4 regions of the Dryocola mayonis genome follow, and region 1 is predicted to be linked to each of the others. Evidence: predicted binding sites of a transcription regulator. Region 1 holds the regulator's gene; each other region holds the start of a gene.
The links. Region 1 encodes CRP, which controls carbon source genes, mostly activating them, when cyclic AMP is high. Its sites were predicted from a motif close to ATGTGANNNNNNTCACAT; they were not measured.

Region 1 (5,593 bases):
GGGCTGCGCGAGCTGTGCGATGAGCACAACGCGCTGCTGGTGTTCGATGAAGTGCAGTGCGGCATGGGACGTATCGGCGAACTCTTCGCCTATATGCACTACGGCGTGACGCCGGACATCCTCACCAGCGCCAAAGCCCTCGGCGGCGGTTTCCCGGTAAGCGTGATGCTGACGACCCAGGAAATTGCTTCCGCCTTCCACGTCGGCGCCCATGGTTCAACCTACGGCGGCAATCCGCTGGCCTGCGCCGTAGCCGGCGCCGCATTCGATATTATCAACACGCCGGAAGTGCTAAGAGGCGTTGCGCAAAAACGTCAGCTGTTCGTGAAGCATCTGCGGCAGATCGATGAGCAGTTCAATCTGTTCAGCGATATTCGCGGCATGGGGCTGCTGATCGGCACAGAGCTGAAGCCGGAGTATAAGGGCCGCGCCCGTGAATTCCTGTACGCCGCCGCTGATGAAGGGGTGATGGTGCTGAATGCCGGCCCGGACGTGATGCGCTTCGCGCCATCGTTGATTGTGGATGACGCGGACATCGAAGAGGGCATGCGGCGCTTTGCGAAAGCCGTCGGCAAGATCGCCAAGGCTTAGCCGGGCCATAAAGCCTGCGTCATGCGGCGTTTAGCGGATGGCTTTTACCCTCCCTGCGGCCGCCGCAGGCTGCTGTTTAGCCAGATCCCATGATGCGGGCGCTGACGCCATGCCACTGAAGAAATGGTGTGCATGGTGTTAAGATGCCCCAGCACCCGCTGTAAATGCTGCTCCATGGTGCTTAACGGCCCGGTGGGCAGCGCTTCTGCATCCAGAATAACCGCGTCTTTCGTCTCCCCGGGCCCGTCATATTCAAGCCGCTGCTGGCATCTTTGCAGGGCGATTTCGCACGCCTGCAGGTAACGCTGCGCCAGCTCCGGCGTGAGCATATTGTGTTCGCGGGCAAGGGTCGTCATCGCGTTGACATGCTCAACGATAAACTGGCTGTGCGTTACCCACAGCTTCATATCTTCCAGATAATTCGAGTTAAAGCCCGGCTCCTGCATCGCCTGGTTTAAGGAGTTAAACAGCGCGTTGTGGGCCTGGTTGACCCGCATGCGCTGCCAGGCCAGCGGCGTGGGCCTGGGATCGCTGCTTAAAATCAAACGGATGGCTTCCTGATCGGTTTCCAGCGCGTCGTGGGCGTTCTGACGCAGCAGGCCGCTTTGCCACTGTGGCCACAGCCAGACCATGCCGCCAAAGGCGATCAGGCAGCCGAGCAGGGTATCTATCAGGCGGGGCACAATGTATTGCTCGGCGCTTAGGGTGATCAGCTGCAGGGTATAAACGGCGGTAACGGTAAAGCCAATGGTCGCCCAGCCGTAGCTTTTGCGGATAAAGAGATAGCTTACCAGCGTGATAATAAGCATCGCGGTGAGCGCAATATACTGCGGAAAGTGGAAGTGCAGGGCGATGCCCGCGATGGCAAGGCCGGCCATGGTGCCGGCCGAACGGTGCAGAATACGCACCCTCGTCGCGCCGTAGCCGTTTTGCGTCACGAACATAACGGTCATCAGGATCCAGTAGGGCTTGGGCAAATGCAAAGAGGCGCCGAGCAGGCTGGCCACGGTCAGCATGACGCCGAGCCTCGCTGAGTTACGCAGCGCGGCGGATTTAAATGACAGGTAGCTTTTAAGGGCGGCCCACAGCGGCAGACGACGCTGGCGGTCCTCCATCAGGTCGCGAACATATAAAGGACGCTGGGTTCGCAGCACGCGCGCGATGCGGCTGAAGTGATAGTGGCAGAACTGCCCGACCGGGTTGTCCGGGTTCTGACGGGCAATTTTTTCCAGCGCTTCGATTTGTTTATCCATCACAAACCGCTTCGGGTAGCGGTGATAAAGGATATCGTCGGCCAGCACGCGTAAACGCGCCGCGATAGTCTGCGCGTTCCAGCGTATCACCGCCTCGGCGTGGCTTTGCTCGACGAGCTTTTGCACCTCTTCCGGCTGATGCAGGCTAACGGAGATGTGCTCCTGTAAATCGAGCGCCACCTGGAAGGCGCGCAGCAGGCGCTTGTAGCCGTTCTGCTGATTCGCCGCCAGCATGTGCAGCTGCTGGTAACAAACGGTGATCAGATCGACGGCTTTTTGCTGGCGGGCCAGCAAAGGCGGCAGCGCTTTTTCAGGATCCGTGTGCTGGGTCAGCAGGCCGTACTTGGCCTCGCAATAGTCCGCAAGCTGGCGGTAGAGCAGGCTTAAGGATTCACGAAGCGGCTGTTCGCGCCACATCCAGAACCAGAACCAGTTGAACGCTCCGTACCAGACGGTGCCGCAAACATAAAGCAGCATCGGTTTCCAGATGGGCATATTCCCGGCCATGCTGAGGGTAAAAATAGCGGCGATGAGCGAGGCGGGCAGCAGGCGGGCGTGGAGCGCGCTGATTTCGGCGGTGACACCCAGCAGCAGCGCCATACCCAGAAGAATGACCGGAAGCGGCACGGGCGTGTACAGCAGCATCAGCTGCATCAGCAGACTGCTGATGGCGAACAGGCCGCCGCCGATGATTAACCGCTTGAAGAAGCGTTTATGAGGCGTATCCAGACCGGCAATATTGCAGCACGCGGGCACTAACGAGAACATCAGCCCGGCCTGCAGATTGCCCAGAATCAGGCCTACCGCCACGGGAAGACACAGCACCAGCGTTTGTCGCAGTGCGTAGTTAACTTCGGGATGGTAGATCAGTCGACGCCACATATCAGAAGTGTAGAGACAAAAATGGCGTGTTACCGAAGCGACACGCCATTTTGTGAACAGGAATTAACGAGTGCCGTAAACGACGATCGTTTTACCGTGAGCGGAAATCAGGTTTTGATCTTCCAGCATTTTCAGGATGCGGCCTACGGTTTCGCGGGAGCAACCGACGATCTGACCGATTTCCTGGCGGGTGATTTTAATCTGCATGCCGTCCGGGTGGGTCATAGCGTCCGGCTGTTTTGCCAGGTTCAGCAGCGTCTGAGCGATGCGGCCGGTAACGTCGAGGAAGGCGAGGTTGCCTACTTTTTCTGACGTGACCTGCAGGCGACGCGCCATCTGGGAAGACAGACGCATCAGGATGTCCGGATTAACCTGGATAAGCTGACGGAACTTTTTATAGGAAATTTCGGCCACTTCGCATGCGGTTTTCGCACGAACCCAGGCGCTGCGCTCCTGGCCTTCTTCAAACAGGCCTAATTCACCGATAAAATCGCCCTGGTTCAGGTAGGAGAGGATCATTTCCTTACCCTCTTCATCCTTAATCAGCACTGCCACGGAGCCTTTGACGATGTAGTACAGCGTCTCTGCTTTTTCACCCTGGTGAATCAGCGTGCTCTTTGATGGATACTTATGAATGTGGCAATGGGACAAGAACCATTCGAGTGTCGGGTCTGTTTGCGGTTTGCCAAGCACCATGCGCGGTTATCCTCTGTTATAAACTGGCTACCAAAGACAGGATGCAAAACCTCCTGCCCGGCGTTGCAATCGTTAGAATATTTCCCACTCGGGGGAAATGGCCTGCAAGTCAATCTTGCCGCCTGTAATTAGTGATGTCCTCTGCAGACATTTATCACGTCAATGTATCAAATGTTGCATCCGGATTGTTTTAGCATAGCTTTTGACAAGTGTCTCCTATTGTCTCGTTTCAGCATGATGCAGGTCGCCTTCCGTTGCCAGTTTTACCGCATCCGCGTACTCTGAAAGGAAATTTCTTCAACAGGAGTAAGCAACATGCAGGCACGAGTTAAATGGGTTGAGGGGTTAACTTTCCTGGGCGAATCGGCTTCGGGCCACCAGATCCTGATGGACGGCAATTCAGGCGATAAGGCGCCCAGTCCGATGGAGATGGTACTGATGTCGGTCGGCGGCTGCAGCGCCATCGACGTGGTGTCCATTTTGCAAAAAGGCCGCCACGACGTGAAGGATTGCGAAGTGAAGCTGACGTCCGAGCGCCGTGAAGAAGCCCCGCGCCTGTTCACGCACATTAATCTGCATTTCATCGTGACCGGCAAAGACCTGAAGGACAACGCCGTGTCCCGCGCGGTGGATCTCTCCGCTGAGAAATACTGTTCGGTAGCGCTGATGCTTGAGAAAGCCGCAAACATCACGCACAGCTATGAAGTGATCGAAGCTTAACGCGCTTCAGGGCGGCGGGCGCCGCCCTAAACGACCTTTCTGCCTTCCGCCAGCCGTTGCACCAGCGGCGTCATGATAAGCTCCATCGCCAGCCCCATTTTCCCGCCGGGCACCACCAACGTATTGATGTGGGAAATGAAAGATCCCTGCAGCATGGCCAACAGATATGGGAAATCAATGTCATCCAGCCCGCGGAAGTGAATAACCACGAAGCTTTCGTCCAGCGACGGAATGCCGCGCGCCGCAAAGGGGTTAGACGTATCTACCGTTGGCACGCGCTGGAAGTTGATATGGGTGCGCGAGAACTGCGGGGTGATGTAGTTGATGTAGTCATCCATCGATCTGACGACCGAGTCCATCACCGCTTCCCGGGAATGGGCCGCGTTCGCTGGTGTCGCGCACCAGCTTTTGGATCCACTCAAGGTTAACGATGGGCACCACGCCTACCAAAAGGTCGACGTGGTTCGCCACGTCGTGCTGCGGGGTGACTACGCCGCCGTGCAGCCCTTCGTAAAAGAGGACGTCCGTCGGCTCTGGCAAAGGCTGCCACGGCGTAAAGGTTCCCGGCACCTGGTTCCAGGGCACGGCTTCATCATACGTATGGAGATATTTACGGGATTTGCCCTGGCCGCTGCGCCCGTATTCAGCAAAGGTCTGCTCAAGCAGGCTGAAATCGTTGGCCTCAGGGCCGAAATAGCTGATGTGGCGGCCAAGGTCGCGCGCTTTGCGGATAGCCAAATCCATTTCCGGACGGGTATAACGGTGGAAGCTGTCCCCTTCGACCTCCGCGGCGCGCAGGTTCAGCTGCTGAAAAATCTTGCGAAAGGCAAGGCTTGTGGTGGTGGTTCCCGCACCGCTGGATCCCGTGACGGCGATAACCGGATGTTTGGCTGACATAGGGCAACAACTCCATGGATTGTAAGAATTATGCAGTACAGACCGCGCCCCATGACAAGGGTCAGCCGCGGAACTGCCCGCGCGGCATAATATTCACCGTTTCATGAAGCTCTGACCAGACCAAAACCGCTTCGCCGCTTTGCAGCTGTCGTTTCACATCGGCGACCTTCTGCGACAGCGAGCGTTCCTGTTCACCATAATCCGTACCCTCGCGTAACACAAAGGATTCGATAAGATTGTCGAGCGTTTCCGCGTCGAGATCCTGCCAGGGAATAATCATCTTAGTGGTCCAGATATCTCGTCAGCCAGTCGGGGATGCGCTGCTCAAGCCACATTTCCGGTTTACGCAGCGTGCCGCCGACAAAGCCGACGTGTCCGCCATGACTGGTGAGTTGATATTCAATATTTGTGGGTAACGATGCCTTATCAGGAATGACATGGTGATCCATAAAGGGATCGTCTTTAGCATGGATAATGAGCGTGGGTTTAGCAATATCCGGCAGCAAAGGCATGGCGCTGCACCGGCGGTAGTAGTCCAGCGCGTCGGCAAAGCC
Region 2 (5,593 bases), 1.8 Mb from region 1:
ATGGAAAATGAATAATGTTGAGTCAGTTATTCACAAAATGAGAATGAATCATGGATCTTGTTCAGCTTGAGATGTTCACCACCGTAGCGGAAACCGGCAGCATCAACGCCGCCGCCCTGAAGGTGCACCGCGTGCCGTCTAATCTCACCACGCGCATTAAGCAGCTTGAGGCGGATCTGGGCGTCGACCTGTTTATCCGTGAAAACCAGCGTCTGAAACTCGCCCCCGCCGGCCACAGCTTTCTGCAGTACAGCAAACGCATCCTTGAGCTGGTGGACGAGGCGAGAATGGTCGTTTCCGGTCATGAGCCGCAGGGCATGCTGGCGCTGGGTTCGCTGGAAAGTACCGCCGCGGTGCGCATTCCCGGCCTGCTGGCGGCTTTTAATCAACGGTATCCTAAAATACAGCTTTCGCTTTCCACCGGGCCGTCCGGCGATCAGATAGACGGCGTGCTGGAAGGAAGGCTGTCGGCTGCTTTCGTCGACGGGCCGGTGCTGCACCCCGCGCTGGAAGGACTAGCCGTCTACGAAGAAGAAATGGTGATCGTAGCGCCGGCCGATCACGCTCCGATAACCGATCCGCAGCAGGTCAACGGCGCAAATCTTTACGCCTTCCGGGCGAACTGCTCCTACCGCCGGCACTTTGAAAGCTGGTTTCATCACGGCCAGGCGATTCCGGGGAAAATCCATGAAATGGAGTCCTACCACGGCATGCTGGCCTGCGTCATTGCCGGCGCGGGCCTGGCCCTGATGCCGCGCAGCATGCTTGAGAGCATGCCCGGCAGCCATCAGGCGAGCGCCTGGCCCCTGTCGCCCGACTGGCGCTACCTGAAAACCTGGCTTATCTGGCGGCGCGGCGCGAAAACCCGCCAGCTGGATGCGTTTATGAGCTTGCTGGATCGGGCCGTTACGCTTGATGAGCAGGCGGCGGAAAAAAACTGATTTTTCCCTTTCCGGCTTCGGTGTAATTTACTCACAAAGCAGAAAATAACTCGCAGGCCGGAGCCACTAATGAATACCAAAGCTCGCAAAGTCATGATTATCGGCACGGGAAACGTCGGCGCGTCCGCGGCCTATGCATTGCTCAACCAGAATATCTGCGAAGAGCTGATCCTCGTGGACCTGGACAAGCAGCGCGTCGAAGGCCACTGCCAGGATTTAGCGGACGCCGCGGCCTATATGCCCGGCATGATGAAAATCAGCACCCGCGAATCCCGCGACTGCGCGGATGTAGACATCGCGGTTATCGCCGTCTCCGGCGGCGCGCTGAAACCCGGCCAGACCCGTCTTGATGAGCTGACCAATACCGCGCGCATCGTGGCGAAAATTGTTCCGGACATGATGAGCAGCGGCTTCAACGGCATCTTTCTGATTGCCACCAACCCCTGCGACATCATCACTTACCAGGTGTGGAAACTCTCCGGCTTGCCGCGCAGTCAGGTGATCGGCACCGGCGTCTGGCTGGATACAACGCGCCTGCGCCGCGCGCTGGCCGAGGCGCTGGACATCGGCGCGCAAAGCATTGACGCGTTTATTCTCGGCGAGCACGGTGACACCCAGTTCCCGGTCTGGTCGCATTCGTCGGTGTACGGCTCGCCGGTCGCCGATGTGTATAAACGCAAAACGGGTCAGGCGCTGGATATGGCGAGCCTTGCCGAAAAAGTACGTAAGCAGGGATTTGAGATTTACAGCCGCAAGGGCTGCACCGAGTACGGCGTTGCCGGCACCATCGCCGAAATCTGCCGCAATATCTTCACCGGCAGCCACCGGGCGCTGGCGATCTCGTGCATCCTGGACGGGGAGTACGGCGAGTCTGACGTGGCGGTTGGCGTGCCCGCGGTGCTGGCGCAAAGCGGCGTGCAGCAGATTATCGAACTCCAGCTTGCCCCGGACGAGCAGCAGAAGTTCGCGCATTCGCTGACGGTGATTAAAGCGAATATTCAGCGTTTGCCGTAAATAAAAACGCCCCGCCGAAGGGCGCTTTATAGCTATTAACGCAGCAGCACTTTGCCAATCAGGTAAGTCGCCGCCTTGCCGCCGATCAGCACGCGATCCCCTGCCAGCTGGCAGCGTAAATCCCCTCCGCGTTCAGATACCTGACGGGCGAGCATCTGCGTCTTGCCCAGCTTTTCTGCCCAGTAGGGGATCAGCATACTGTGCGCGGAACCGGTGACCGGATCTTCCGCCACCGCTTCGCCAGGACAGAAGAAGCGGCTGACAAAATCATATTCGCCCTCGCCGGGCGCCGTGATACAGACCATTTTCTCCAGCGGGATCATGGCGTTAATATTCGCCCGCACCGCCTCGACCTGCTGCTGGGTTTCCAGCACGACCATATAATCGCGCGCCACGCGGACCTCTTTGCATTCGCTGATGCCCAGCGTCTCAAGCAGCAGCGGCAGCGGCATGACCGGCTCCGTGCCCCACGCCGGGAAATCGAGCGTCAGCCACTCGCCGCTGCGCGTAACGCTAAGCGGGCCGACAAAATGCGTGGAAAAGTGAATCGACGTCTCAGCGTAATCGAAGTATTCGAAGATAACGTGCGCTGCGGCAAGGGTCGCATGGCCGCACAAATTGATCTCGCCCTGGGTGGTGAACCAGCGCAGCTCAAACCCTTCGTCGGTGGTGATAAAGAAAGCCGTTTCCGACTGGTTATGCTGCTTTGCCATCTTTAATAAGGTGGCGTCCGGCAGCCATTCCGTGAGCGGACATACCGCCGCCGCATTGCCGCCGAAAGTGGTATCCGCAAAGGCGTCTACCATATAAAAGTCAATTGGTTGCATAGCATAAATCCCGTGTTGTTACTGGTGGCTGCGTGACCTCTACCATGCCATGAGAGACCCGGTATCCGCATGTGTTTTTTTATGCGCTCACAGTCGGGCAAAAAAATGAGACATAAATCACAAAATAGGTTGTATGCCCGGGTTGATGGTTTTATGATCGCCTCCTCTTCTGACTTTCCATTCACCAACGCGAAACTATTTTATGACACTAAGCACAGTCTCACGCCGGACAGCGTGGCTGCGGGTCGTTACCCTTGCTGTCGCGGCTTTTATTTTTAATACCACCGAATTCGTACCCGTTGGGCTGCTGTCGGATATTGCGGGCAGCTTCGGCATGGAAACCGCGCAGGTTGGCATTATGCTCACCATCTACGCCTGGGTTGTGGCGTTGATGTCGCTGCCGTTTATGCTGCTGACAAGCCAGGTGGAGCGCCGCAGGTTGCTTATCGGCATCTTCGTGTTGTTTATCGGCAGCCACGCGCTCTCTTTCCTCGCCTGGAACTTTACCGTGCTGGTGATAAGCCGCATCGGCATCGCCTTTGCCCACGCTATTTTCTGGTCGATTACCGCCTCGCTGGCTATCCGCATGGCCCCGGCGGGTAAAAAAGCGCAGGCGCTGAGCCTGCTCGCGACGGGCACCGCGCTGGCGATGGTATTAGGGCTGCCGCTGGGCCGCATCGTCGGCCAGTACTTCGGCTGGCGTACGACCTTCTTTGCGATAGGCGTGGTGGCGACCATCACGCTGTTCTGCCTGATGAAGCTGCTGCCCAGGCTGCCAAGCGAACATTCGGGCTCCCTTTCGAGCGTGCCCGAGCTGTTCCGTCGCCCGGCGCTGGTCAGCATCTATGTGCTGACGGCGGTCGTCGTCACGGCGCATTACACGGCCTACAGCTATATAGAACCCTTTGTACAGAACGTCGCCGGGCTGAGCGCTAACTTTGCGACCCTGCTGCTTCTGGTTCTGGGCGGCGCCGGTATTGTGGGCAGCCTTGTGTTTGGCAGGCTGGGTAACAAATACGCCTCGTCGCTGATAAGCGGCGCGATAACGCTGCTGGTGCTGTGCCTGGTCCTGCTGCTGCCCGCCTCCACCAGCAACGTTAACCTCACGGTGTTGAGCATGTTCTGGGGGATCGCCATTATGGTGATTGGGCTGGGCATGCAGGTAAAAGTCCTGGCGCTGGCGCCGGATGCCACCGACGTGGCGATGTCGCTCTTCTCAGGCATCTTTAATATCGGGATCGGCGCCGGCGCCCTGCTGGGAAATCAGGTCAGCCTGCATTTTTCCATGTCCAGCATTGGCCTGGCAGGCGCCGTGCCCGCGCTGGCGGCGCTAATTTGGTCGGTGCTGATTTTCCGCCGCTGGCCGGTCGCGCTTGAAGAGCAGCCTCATCACGGTTAACGGCGGTATTCACGCCGCCGTTAACCGTGGCAATGGCCGTAGCTCATCGGGCTAAAGCACGCGTTCCAGGTCTGGATTAAATTGTAAGCCGTTAAAATTTAACGGAGTGAATGCGGATGATAAGTTTGTCGCGGACCTGTCCGCCTCAAACTTCCTTCTCCAGATCCAGCAGCTCCTCAAGCGTCAGCACGTTATTGTGAATCACGTCCATCGCCTTATTAAGGCCCTGGTTATAAAAAAGCGGCGCGATTTTTTTTACCAGCTCATCAAGGAAAAACTCGGCCTCAAACTGCCCCAGCTGCAGGTCATGCTTGTCTTCCATATAGTCGACGATATGCGCGACGACGTTTTTATACTCTTGCTCAGGTAGCTTTAAATTCTTCATTCCCTTCCCTTATTTTGGCCAGGTCGTAATGATTTCCAGTACGCCGTTAATAATAAACTGCACGCCCATGCACACCAGCAGGAAGCCCATCAGGCGCGAGATCGCTTCAATGCCGCTTTTGCCGACGAGGCGCATAATAGCCCCCGAACTGCGCAGGCTGGCCCATAAAATCACGCTGACCAGCGCGAAAATCAACGGCGGCGCGACCAGCACAACCCAGGGAGTGAAATCCACGCCGTGTTTAATCGTCGACGCGGAGCTGACGATCATGGCGATGGTGCCCGGTCCCGCGGTGCTCGGCATTGCCAGAGGAACGAAGGCAATATTCGCGTCCGGCTCTTCGCTCAGCTCTTCCGATTTGGTTTTTGACTCCGGCGACTCGTGCGCTTTTTGCTGCGGGAAGAGCATACGAAAACCAATCAGGCCGACGATTAGCCCCCCGGCGATACGCAGCCCGGGAATCGAAATCCCGAAGGTGCTCATCACCACCTGGCCTGCGTAGTAGGCCACCATCATAATGATAAACACGTTTACCGAGGCCATCAGCGCCGTACGGTTACGGGCTTTGCTGTTCATATTCCCGGCAAGGCCCAGGAACAGCGCAACCGTGGTCAGCGGGTTGGCCAGCGGCAGCAGAACCACCAGCCCCAGCCCAATGGCCCTCATTAAATCCATCATTTTCTTTCCTTTCTCTGCGGTAGCGGCAATCCAGCCAAGTATAAGCATCAAAAGCATTAACTTCCCTTAAACGGCGCGCTGACTGAACCGTTTTAGCTATTTGTGGCATTCGCGTCCCGTCGGGGAAGCATCACGTTGACTTATACTTGCCCGGGCAATAATATCTCGCGTGATTAATCTACTTGCCTGGGCAACCATAGTGAAAAGCACAAGTGATCTCTTTAACGAAATGATCCCGCTGGGGCGCCTGATTCACATGGTTAATCAGCACAAGGACCGCCTGCTCAACACTTATCTCTCACCGCTGGATATCACCTCAACGCAGTTTAAGGTGCTGTGCTCCATCCAT
Region 3 (5,593 bases), 1.8 Mb from region 1:
TACGCTCGATTTTACTGGCATTTGTGGCTGTTGTGTCTGTTTGCAAAACAGCTTCCGCCGTGACCTATCCTCTGCCAACCGACGGCAGCCGCCTGATTGGTCAGAACCAGGTTATCACCATTCCTGAAGGCAGCACCGCGCCGCTGGAAGAGTTTGCTGCGCGTTACCAGATGGGGCTTTCCAACATGCTGGAAGCCAACCCTGGCGTGGATCCTTATCTGCCAAAGCCCGGTACTATCCTGAACATTCCTCAGCAGCTTATCCTGCCGGACACCGTTCATGAAGGCATCGTTATCAACAGCGCCGAGATGCGTCTGTACTATTACCCGAAAGACACCAATACCGTTATCGTGCTGCCAATTGGTATCGGCCAGCTGGGCAAAGACACGCCGATCAACTGGACGACTAAAGTAGAACGTAAGAAAGCCGGCCCAACCTGGACGCCGACGGCCAAAATGCACGCGGAATACGCGGCCGCCGGCACTCCGCTGCCGGCCGTTGTGCCAGCCGGTCCGGACAACCCAATGGGCCTGTACGCGCTCTATATTGGCCGCCTGTATGCGATCCACGGCACCAACGCCAACTTCGGTATCGGCCCTGCGCGTAAGCCACGGCTGCGTGCGCCTGCGTAACGAAGACATCAAGTTCCTGTTCGAAAACGTGCCGGTCGGTACTCGCGTACAGTTTATTGATGAGCCGGTGAAAGCGACCGTAGAGCCAGACGGCACGCGCTACATTGAAGTGCATAACCCGCTGTCTACTACCGAAGCGCAGTTCAACTCTGATGAAATCGTGCCAATCACCCTGAAAAGCAACGTGACGGCGATTACCGCTCAACCGGACGTTGATACCAACGTTGTGGACCAGGCGATTCAGAGCCGTTCCGGTATGCCGGTTCGCCTGAACTAAAGCTCCCTTTCCGCAATGAGGCGACCTTCGGGTCGCCTTTTTTTCGCCCGTCGGCCGGCCGTGCGAAAGTTTCCGCAACCTTCATGGCGGGAATATTTGATATGCTCATAATTCATGTTGTGATCGGTAGCACAATATTAAGTTTAATTGTATGATGAATGCGTTTCCCAAAGGACCATTTCCATGCGCAACTCGCTCACCGTTATCTGGCAGTACCTGCGATCTTTTATCTTAATTTACCTGTGCTTATACGCGGGTATCGCCATCGCTTCGCTGCTGCCGATTACCATTCCGGGCAGCATTATCGGCATGCTGATTTTATTTGTGCTGCTTTCGCTGCAAATCCTGCCGGCGAAGTGGGTTAAGCCGAGCTGCCACCTGCTGATTCGCTATATGGCCCTGCTGTTCGTGCCGATTGGCGTGGGGGTGATGCAGTATTACGAAGTGCTCAAGGCGCAGTTCGGTCCGGTGGTGGTGTCCTGTTTTATCAGCACCCTGGTGGTGCTGATTATCGTGAGCTGGAGCTCTCATCTGGTGCACGGCGAGCGCAAAATCATCGGTGAAAACGAGGCGGATAAAAAATGATGCAATATATGTGGTGGTCTTTACCGCTGTCGCTGCTGGTCTTTTTTGGCGCCCGCAGGCTTGGCGCGCGTTTTAAAACGCCTTTGCTCAATCCGCTGCTGGTCTCAATGGTGGTGATTATCCCGCTGCTGATTTTTACCGGCACGCCCTATGAACATTATTTTAAAGGCAGCGAGGTGCTTAACAATTTGCTGCAGCCCGCCGTGGTCGCCCTCGCCTTCCCGCTTTATGAACAGCTCCACCAGATCCGCGCGCGCTGGAAATCTATCATTAGCATCTGTTTTATCGGCAGCATGGTGGCGATGATAAGCGGCACCGCCATTGCGCTGTATATGGGCGCCACGCCGGAAATTGCCGCGTCCGTCTTGCCGAAATCCGTTACCACGCCGATTGCGATGGCGGTGGGCGGCAGCATCGGCGGGATCCCCGCCATCAGCGCGGTGTGCGTGATTTTTGTCGGCATCCTTGGGGCCGTGTTTGGCCACACTTTACTGAACGTCATGCGCATTACGACCAAGGCTTCACGTGGCCTGGCAATGGGCACCGCCGCTCACGCCCTCGGCACGGCGCGCTGCGCGGAGTTGGATTTCCAGGAAGGGGCTTTCAGCTCGCTGGCGCTGGTCATCTGCGGGATTATAACGTCGCTTATCGCCCCGTTCCTGTTCCCGCTTATCGTGGCGCTTTTTGGCTAAAAACCTGCGACAGATCGCGCAATTCCATTTTTTATTTCATCTGTTGCATTTGCAATTAGATATCGATCACATATAAAGCCTCTGTTGCACCGTACACTAGGGTTCCATTACCTATTATGAGGCTAAGACCCATGCGTTCCCGTTTTCATGCTGCTTTCGCACAGCTCCCGGCTTCACTGCAGGCCGCCCTGCAATCCCTGCTTGCCGATGACCATTTCCCGGCCATGTTCAGCGTCCGGGAAGTGGAAGCGCTGAAAAGCCAGACGGGTCTGGATGACGATGCGCTGGCCTTTGCCCTGCTTCCGCTTGCCGCCTCCTGCGCCCGCGCGGCTTTATCGGATTTTAACGTGGGTGCCGTAGCCCGCGGCGTCAGCGGCAACCTCTATTTTGGCGCCAATATGGAATTTGCCGGCACCACCATGCAGCAAACCGTTCATGCGGAACAAAGCGCCATTACCCATGCGTGGATGCGCGGCGAAAAAGCTTTGGTTTCCATTACGGTTAACTACACGCCGTGCGGCCACTGCCGTCAGTTTATGAACGAGCTGAACAGCGGCGTGAAGCTGCAAATCAATCTTCCTGGCCGCAGTCCCGCCACGCTTGGCGACTACCTGCCGGACGCTTTCGGCCCGCGCGATTTAGATATCGCCACCCTGCTGTTAGACGAGATGGATCACGGCTTCACTCTGCAAGGCGATGAGTTAAACCAGGCCGCGATTTCCGCCGCCAACCGCAGCCATGCGCCGTACAGCAAAGCGCCCGCGGGCGTTGCGCTGGAACTGCGGGACGGGAAAATTATCTGCGGCAGCTACGCCGAGAACGCGGCCTTTAACCCGTCGCTGCCTCCGCTGCAGGCCGCGCTGAACGTATTGAGCCTGTCTGGCTATGATTACAGCGATATTCAACGCGCCGTTCTGGCCGAACGCGCCGATGCCTCGCTGACCCAGTGGGATGCGACCGTGGCCACGCTTAAAGCGCTGGGCTGCCAGAATATCGATCGCGCCCTGCTGGGTTAAGCTTCCCGTAGCGGGTGTACCCACACCCGCTTTGCTGAAATTTAGCTCAACCAGGAGCGCACGCCTTGCTCTTAACCCGTGGGTAAAGTAGCCTTGGATAAAATTTCATCCTATTCATGAGTCCGCAAGTCAATGTTGAAGCGCTTGTTTTACAGCCTGTTAGTCATCATCGGCTTGCCTCTTTTAACCGCGCTGGGCCTTGACCGCTGGATGAGCTGGAAAACGGCCCCCTACGTTTACGACGAGCTGCAGGACCTGCCCTATCGCCAGGTGGGCGTGGTGCTCGGCACCGCCAAGTATTACCGCACCGGCGTCATCAACCAGTATTACCTCTATCGCATTCAGGGCGCGCTGAACGCCTATAACAGCGGCAAAGTTAACTACCTTTTATTAAGCGGCGACAACGCGCAGTCCAGCTATAATGAGCCGATGACGATGCGTAAGGATCTGATTGCCGCAGGCGTCGATCCTGCGGATATCGTGCTGGATTACGCCGGTTTCCGCACGCTGGACTCCATCGTGCGCACCCGCAAAGTGTTCGACACCAACGACTTTATTATCATTACCCAGCGCTTCCACTGCGAAAGGGCGCTGTTTATCGCCCTGCATATGGGCATTCAGGCGCAGTGCTACGCCGTGCCTTCGCCTAAAAATATGATGACGGTAAGGATTCGTGAATTCGGCGCGCGTCTGGGAGCGCTTGCGGACGTGTATATTTTCAAGCGTGAACCAAGATTCCTCGGCCCGCTGGTGCCGATTCCCGCCCTGCACGAAGTTCCGGAAGATGCGCAGTCTTACCCGGCGGTAACGCCTGAGCAGCTGCTGGAAATACAGAAGAAAGGGAAAAAGTAGAAGGCATACCGTTGCAAGAAAAAAGGTGGACAGCGCGTACGCTTATCCACCTTATAAGTCTTTCGCAGATCGGGTCGGCATAGCCGCCCGACATAACGAAGATTACTTCTTACGAGCGTACTTCAGGGAGTCCAGCGCTACCGCGAAGATGATAATCCCGCCCTTGATGATGTACTGCCAGTATGGGTTCACGCCGATATAGGTCAGACCGTAGTTGATAACGGTGAAGATGATAACGCCGGTTACCACGCCAATGACCGTACCTACCCCGCCGCTGAACGACACGCCGCCGACCACGCAGGCTGCAATCGCATCGAGTTCATACATAAAGCCGAGGTTGTTGGTCGCCGAGCCGATACGGCCTGCCTCGAGCATCCCGCCGAAGGCGTAGAAGACGCCGGACAGCGCGTAAATCATAATCAGGTTCAGCGCTACGTTTACGCCGGATACTTTCGCCGCTTCCGGGTTGCCGCCGATGGCGAAAATATTTTTACCGAAACGGGTTTTGTTCCACAGGATCCAGACAAAGCCAATCGCAATCAACGCGTAGAAGGTGATGTACGAAAGCTTGAAATCACCCATTCTGATAAAGCCCTGGGTAAAGGTCGAGAAGCCGCTGTCAAAGCCCGCAATCGGCGATGCGCCCACGAAGTCGTAGTACAGGGAGTTGATGCCGTAAACGATGATCATGGTGCCCAGCGTGGTGATAAACGGCGTCACGTTCAAATAGGCGATGATAATACCGTTCAGCAGGCCGATGACCGCGCCGATCACGCAGACGATCAGGATAACCACCGGAATAGGCATGGTCTGCATGTCAGGGAAGACTTTGTTGACGTTTTCCATGGACTGCAGAAGCGTTGCCGCCACCACCGCCGCAAGGCCCACCTGACGACCAGCGGAAAGGTCGGTACCCTGAGTGACAATCAGCCCGGCCACGCCCAGCGCGATAATAATACGCACTGAAGACTGGGTCAGAATGTTACTTAAGTTCATCAGGCTTAAAAACGTCGGATCCTGGAAAATAATAATCGCCAGCAGCACCAGCAAAACGACATAAATGCCGCCTTCTTTCAGATAAGTTAGAAAACTTTTCTTATTTAACGCACTCATTTTTCAATAGCCCCTAAATTATCAAAGGTGCACAGACGCAAGACGTAATATTTCGTTCTGCGTGGTTGTTTTAGTGTCTACAATTCCCGCAACGAGGCCATTGCTCATTACCAGAATACGGTCTGTAATCCCTAACAACTCCGGCATTTCGGACGAAATAATAATGATCCCTTTCCCTTTTTTGGCAAGCTCAGCAATCAGCTGATAAATTTCAAATTTTGCGCCTACGTCGATGCCGCGCGTAGGTTCATCAAGCATTAAAATTTCCGGCTGCGTTAACAGCCAGCGGCCAATAATTACCTTTTGTTGGTTACCGCCTGACAAAGAGCCGATCGCCGTGCGGTGCCCTGGCGTTTTAACGCGCATGGAGTCGATAACCCACTGGGTATCGCTTTTCATACGGGTGTTATCCAGCAGGCCAACTTT
Region 4 (5,593 bases), 400 kb from region 1:
TTAATCCGCTCTTGAGTCGGGCGAAGGAGAGGGCATGAGTGAACTAGATTTCCGCAAGAAAATTAACTGGCACCGTCGTTTCCGATCGCCTACCGGCATCAAGAATGAACATGAGATTCTGCGCATTTTCGAAAGCGATCGCGGCAGAATCATCAATTCTCCGGCGATCCGCCGGCTGCAGCAAAAAACTCAGGTTTTCCCTCTTGAGCGAAACGCTTCCGTCCGCACCCGCCTGACGCACTCTATGGAGGTGCAGCAGGTTGGGCGCTACATCGCCAAAGAGGTGCTCAGCCGTCTTAAGGAGCAGCAGTCCCTTGAAAAATACGGGCTGAGCGAGCTGACCGGGCCCTTTGAAAGCATTGTCGAAATGGCCTGTCTGATGCACGACATCGGCAATCCGCCTTTCGGGCATTTTGGCGAGTCGGCCATCAACGACTGGTTTCGCCAGCGGCTTTTTCCCGCAGACGCCGGCAGCCAGCCGCGTAGCGACGATCGTTGTAAGGTAAACGCGCTGCGGCTGCGGGAAGGAGAGGAGCGCCTAAACGAGCTGCGCCGCAACGTGCGTCAGGACCTTTGCCATTTTGAAGGTAACGCGCAGGGCATTCGCCTGGTGCACAGCCTGCTGCGGATGAATCTGACCTGGGCGCAGGTGGGCTGCATCCTGAAATATACCCGTCCCGCCTGGTTTGTCGGCGACCCGCCGCAAAGCCACGCCTATTTGATGAAAAAGCCCGGCTTTTACCTTTCCGAAGAGAGCTACATCAAACGCCTGCGTGCGGAGCTAAAGCTGGGAGAATTCAGCCGCTTTCCTCTTACCTGGATTATGGAAGCCGCGGACGATATCTCCTACTGCGTGGCGGACCTTGAAGACGCCGTTGAGAAAAATATCTTCAGCGTCGAGCAGCTTTACCAGCACCTCTGCGCCGCCTGGGGAGAGCGCCGGCCGGATGACCTGTTTGAAAAAGTGGTGAACGAGGCGTGGCGCAAATCCAGCACTAACCAAATGCGCCGCAGCACCGAAGATCAGTTTTTCATGTATCTGCGGGTCAATACGTTAAATCAGCTGGTGCCGTATGCGGCGCAGCGTTTTATCGACAACCTGCCGGAGATTTACAGCGGCGAGTTTAATCACGCTCTGCTGGAGGACGACAGCCCCTTTGCGCGGCTGCTGGAGTTATATAAGCAGGTGGCGATAAAGCAGGTCTTCAGCCATCCTGAGGTGGAACAGCTAGAGCTGCAGGGCTACCGGGTTATCAGCGGACTGCTTGAAATTTACAGCCCGCTCCTCAATATATCCGCCGAGGATTTTGCTGAGCTGGTGGAAAAAGAGAGCCTGCGTCGTTTGCCTATCGAGACGCGGCTTTACCATAAGCTGTCGACCAAGCACCGGCTTGCTTATATCGAAGCCGTAAACGACTTAACGCCTGCGGAGCCTGAATACGCCGTGCGGGAGTATTATTATCGCTGCCGGCTGATTCAGGATTACATCAGCGGCATGACGGATTTATACGCCTGGGATGAATATCGGCGTTTAATGGCGGTGGAGTAACGCGTCGTTGAGTTTTGTAAAGACGACCAATAATTTTTTACTTTTTCCAGTGAGTTATCGGCGGAACTAAGCGCTATAACACCACTCTATATAGACCTGCACAGCAATTACGCGTGACTTATAACTTGAGAGTGAAAGAGATGAAAAAAACCACTTTAGCAATGAGTGCGCTGGCTCTGAGTCTGGGTTTGGCGCTGGGGCCTGTGTCCGCCATCGCCGCTGAGACGGCTTCTTCCGCATCTGCCTCGCAGCCGCTGCCAAGCCTTGCGCCGATGCTTGAAAAAGTCATGCCATCGGTGGTGAGTATTAACGTTGAAGGCAGCACCACGGTAAATACTCCGCGCATGGGGCGCAATTTCCAACAGTTCTTCGGCGACAATTCGCCATTCTGCCAGGAAGGTTCGCCTTTCCAGAGCTCTCCATTCTGTCAGGGCGGTCCCGGGGGCGGGTCTGACGGCGGTTCACAGCAGCAGAAATTCGCCGCTCTGGGTTCCGGGGTCATTATCGATGCCGCCAAAGGCTACGTGGTGACCAATAACCACGTCGTTGATAACGCAACCAAAATTCAGGTATCCCTGAGCGACGGCCGCAAGTTTGAAGCAAAAGTCGTGGGTAAAGATCCGCGCTCCGATATCGCGCTGCTGCAGCTGCAGGATCCGAAAAACCTGACGGCGATTAAAATGGCCGACTCCGACGCCCTGCGCGTGGGCGACTACACGGTAGCCATCGGCAACCCGTATGGCCTGGGCGAAACCGTGACCTCGGGGATCGTTTCGGCGCTGGGGCGCAGCGGTCTGAATATCGAAAACTATGAAAACTTCATCCAGACGGACGCGGCGATTAACCGCGGCAACTCCGGCGGCGCGCTGGTTAACCTGAACGGCGAGCTGATCGGCATCAATACCGCGATCCTTGCCCCGGACGGCGGCAACATCGGCATTGGCTTCGCCATTCCGAGCAATATGGTGAAAAACCTCACCGCGCAGATGGTGCAGTACGGCCAGGTTAAGCGTGGCGAGCTGGGCATTATGGGCACCGAGCTGAACTCCGAGCTGGCGAAAGCCATGAAGGTCGATGCGCAGCGCGGCGCCTTCGTAAGCCAGGTTATGCCTAACTCTTCCGCAGCCAAGGCGGGCGTGAAGGCCGGCGACGTGGTGGTGTCGATGAACGGTAAGGCCATCAGCAGCTTTGCGGCGCTGCGTGCGGAAGTGGGTTCTATGCCGGTAGGCAGCAAAATTACCCTTGGCCTGCTGCGCGACGGCAAGCCGGTTTCCGTGAATCTGGAACTGCAGCAAAGCAGCCAGACTCAGGTGGACTCCTCCACCATCTTTACCGGCATTGAAGGCGCGGAAATGAGCAACCGCAGCGGTAAAGATGAAAAAGGCGTGATCGTCAATTCGGTAAAAGGTAATACCCCTGCTGCGCGTATCGGCCTGAAAAAAGGCGATATTATTATCGGCATCAACCAGCAGCCGGTGAACAATATCGCCGAGCTGCGCAAGGTCCTCGACACTAAACCTTCGGTGATGGCGCTTAATATTCAGCGCGGCGACAGCACTATTTATCTGCTGATGCAGTAATAGCCGGCCGCAGCCATTCTCTCCCCGTAATAAGGGCCGCGAAAGCGGCCCTTTTTTGTGAACCTTGCCACAACTCCACATTCCTGCGCGCCGCTTCGGGCATTTGCACAATGCCTGAGCTATTTCCGTCGCCTATGCTAGGCCATTAGCACGACGGGAGAGGAAGCAATGGCTGGCTGGCACCTTGATACGAAAATGGCGCAGGACATCGTTGCGCGCACCATGACCATCATCGACACCAATATCAACGTGATGGACGCCCGCGGACGCATTATCGGCAGCGGCGATCGGGAACGTATCGGCGAGCTGCACGAAGGAGCGCTGCTGGTGCTTTCGCAGGGGCGCGTGGTGGATATTGACGACGCCGTAGCCCGCCATTTGCACGGCGTGCGCCAGGGGATCAACCTGCCGCTGCGTATCGACGGCGAAATCGTTGGGGTAATCGGCCTGACGGGCGAGCCGAATGCGTTGCGTAAGTACGGCGAGCTGGTCTGCATGACCGCGGAAATGATGCTCGAACAGTCCCGCCTGATGCACCTGCTGGCGCAGGACAGCCGCCTGCGTGAAGAGCTGGTGATGAACCTGATTCAGGCGGACGAGCACTCCGCGGCGCTGACCGAGTGGGCGCAAAGGCTGGGTATCGACCTCAATCAGCCCCGCGTGGTGGCGGTGGTGGAGGTGGACAGCGGCCAGCTTAGCGTGGACAGCGCCATGGAAGAGCTGCAGCAGCTGCAGAACGCGCTTACCACCCCCGAGCGCAATAACCTGATAGCGATTGTCTCTTTGACGGAGATGGTGGTGCTCAAACCCGCGCTCAATCAGTTCGGGCGCTGGGATGCCGAAGATCACCGTAAGCGCGTTGAACAGCTTATCAGCCGCATGAAAGAGAACGGCCAGCTACGTTTTCGCGTGGCGCTCGGCAACTATTTTACCGGCCCCGGCAGCATCGCCCGCTCTTATCGCACCGCGCGTACGACCATGATGGTCGGCAAACAGCGCATGCCGGAAAGCCGCAGCTACTTCTATCAGGATTTGATGCTGCCCGTTCTGCTCGACAGCCTGCGGGGCGGCTGGCAGGCCAACGAGCTGGCGCGGCCGCTGGCGCGTTTAAAAAGCATGGATAACAACGGCCTGCTGCGCAGAACCTTAAGCGCGTGGTTTAGCCATAACGTGCAGCCGCTGGCTACGTCGAAGGCGCTCTTTATTCACAGAAACACGCTTGAGTACCGGCTTAACCGCATCTCGGAGCTAACGGGACTGGATTTGGGGAATTTCGACGATCGCCTGTTGCTGTATGTCGCTTTGCAGCTCGACGAGCAGAGGTAAAATAGGGCGGATGGCGTTTGCGCTTATCCGCCCTACATGCAGCTGCGAAGCAGGGCGAACAGGCGCGGCGCCATCCGCCGGGGGAACTTATTTATTGCGGGTTAGCTTTTCCAGATCGGCTTCAATTTCGCTGATCTTATTGGTCACAACCGATTCCAGATGGCGCAGATCTTCAAGGATCTTACGCTTCAGGTCCACCTCGGTGCGATCGCGCTGACAGAGCTGATCCAATTCATCGATCACGTAGCGCAGGTTGGGGCTTATCTCCTGCACTTCTTTGTAGCCCTGTCCTACGCCATCGGCGACGACGGTTTTGCGCTGGCGCGGATACTTAAACTTCACGCTTTTAGCAAAGAACTCGCCTTTATCCTTCTGGAAATAGATTTTCAGGATATCGTTGTTGGCTTCCTGCCGGAGGCTGTAACGATCGATTTCATCAGGATTGGTAATACCCAGACTTTTCAGGTTATCGTACATAGCGTTACCTTTTCGATATCATTAACCTATAGATAATCAACGGAAAATTCCTTTCCCGCCAGTCCCGGATGCAAAAAAGGCGGGTTACCCCGCCTTTTGAACATTTATTTTTTAGTCGATGGTCCGCAGCAGCTCGTTGATACCGACTTTACCGCGGGTTTTCGCGTCGACCTTCTTCACGATAACCGCACAGTAGAGGCTGTATTTGCCATCTTTCGACGGCAGGTTGCCGGAAACCACGACCGAACCTGCCGGCACGCGGCCATAGTGCACTTCGCCGGTTTCGCGATCGTAAATGCGGGTGCTTTGGCCGATATAGACGCCCATGGAAATCACCGAGCCTTCTTCTACGATAACGCCTTCCACGACTTCTGAACGCGCGCCGATAAAGCAGTTATCTTCGATGATGGTCGGGTTCGCCTGCAGCGGCTCCAGCACGCCGCCGATGCCGACGCCGCCGGACAGGTGCACGTTCTTGCCGATCTGCGCGCAGGAACCGACCGTCGCCCAGGTATCCACCATGGTGCCTTCGTCAACGTAGGCGCCGATGTTGACATAAGAGGGCATCAGCACGGTGTTGCGAGCGATAAACGCGCCCTGGCGCACCGCCGCTGGTGGCACAACGCGGAAGCCCTCTTTCTGGAAGCGCGCTTCGTCGTAG

Region 2: a site for CRP is predicted at 2,888-2,905, ahead of WLO32_RS10305 (sugar transporter). Genes of this name have one in related genera too.
Region 3: a site for CRP is predicted at 2,241-2,258, ahead of cdd (cytidine deaminase). Genes of this name have one in related genera too.
Region 4: a site for CRP is predicted at 3,185-3,202, ahead of WLO32_RS03710 (CdaR family transcriptional regulator). Genes of this name have one in related genera too.

The regions. Positions count from the first base shown of each region.
Region 1 is NZ_CP150452.1:362,176-367,768, forward strand. Features, by position in the region: gene argD (bifunctional acetylornithine/succinyldiaminopimelate transaminase) at 1-591, shown strand, start outside; gene WLO32_RS01615 (YccS/YhfK family putative transporter) at 636-2,726, opposite strand; gene crp (cAMP-activated global transcriptional regulator CRP) at 2,790-3,422, opposite strand; gene WLO32_RS01625 (OsmC family protein) at 3,738-4,142, shown strand; partial or broken gene WLO32_RS01630 (phosphoribulokinase) at 4,169-5,039, opposite strand; gene WLO32_RS01635 (YheU family protein) at 5,101-5,319, opposite strand; gene WLO32_RS01640 (hydrolase) at 5,321-5,593, opposite strand, start outside.
Region 2 is NZ_CP150452.1:2,116,096-2,121,688, forward strand. Features, by position in the region: gene ptrR (putrescine utilization regulator PtrR) at 51-941, shown strand; gene WLO32_RS10295 (L-lactate dehydrogenase) at 1,011-1,955, shown strand; gene WLO32_RS10300 (PhzF family phenazine biosynthesis protein) at 1,991-2,782, opposite strand; gene WLO32_RS10305 (sugar transporter) at 2,985-4,181, shown strand; gene WLO32_RS10310 (DUF2164 domain-containing protein) at 4,327-4,566, opposite strand; gene WLO32_RS10315 (MarC family NAAT transporter) at 4,576-5,244, opposite strand; gene marR (multiple antibiotic resistance transcriptional regulator MarR) at 5,444-5,593, shown strand, end outside.
Region 3 is NZ_CP150452.1:2,860,523-2,866,115, forward strand. Features, by position in the region: partial or broken gene ldtB (L,D-transpeptidase) at 1-909, shown strand, start outside; gene WLO32_RS13825 (CidA/LrgA family protein) at 1,093-1,494, shown strand; gene WLO32_RS13830 (CidB/LrgB family autolysis modulator) at 1,491-2,186, shown strand; gene cdd (cytidine deaminase) at 2,318-3,202, shown strand; gene sanA (outer membrane permeability protein SanA) at 3,335-4,054, shown strand; gene mglC (galactose/methyl galactoside ABC transporter permease MglC) at 4,157-5,167, opposite strand; partial or broken gene mglA (galactose/methyl galactoside ABC transporter ATP-binding protein MglA) at 5,189-5,593, opposite strand, start outside.
Region 4 is NZ_CP150452.1:765,926-771,518, forward strand. Features, by position in the region: gene dgt (dGTPase) at 35-1,549, shown strand; gene degP (serine endoprotease DegP) at 1,690-3,129, shown strand; gene WLO32_RS03710 (CdaR family transcriptional regulator) at 3,298-4,455, shown strand; gene WLO32_RS03715 (DUF3461 family protein) at 4,543-4,932, opposite strand; gene dapD (2,3,4,5-tetrahydropyridine-2,6-dicarboxylate N-succinyltransferase) at 5,044-5,593, opposite strand, start outside.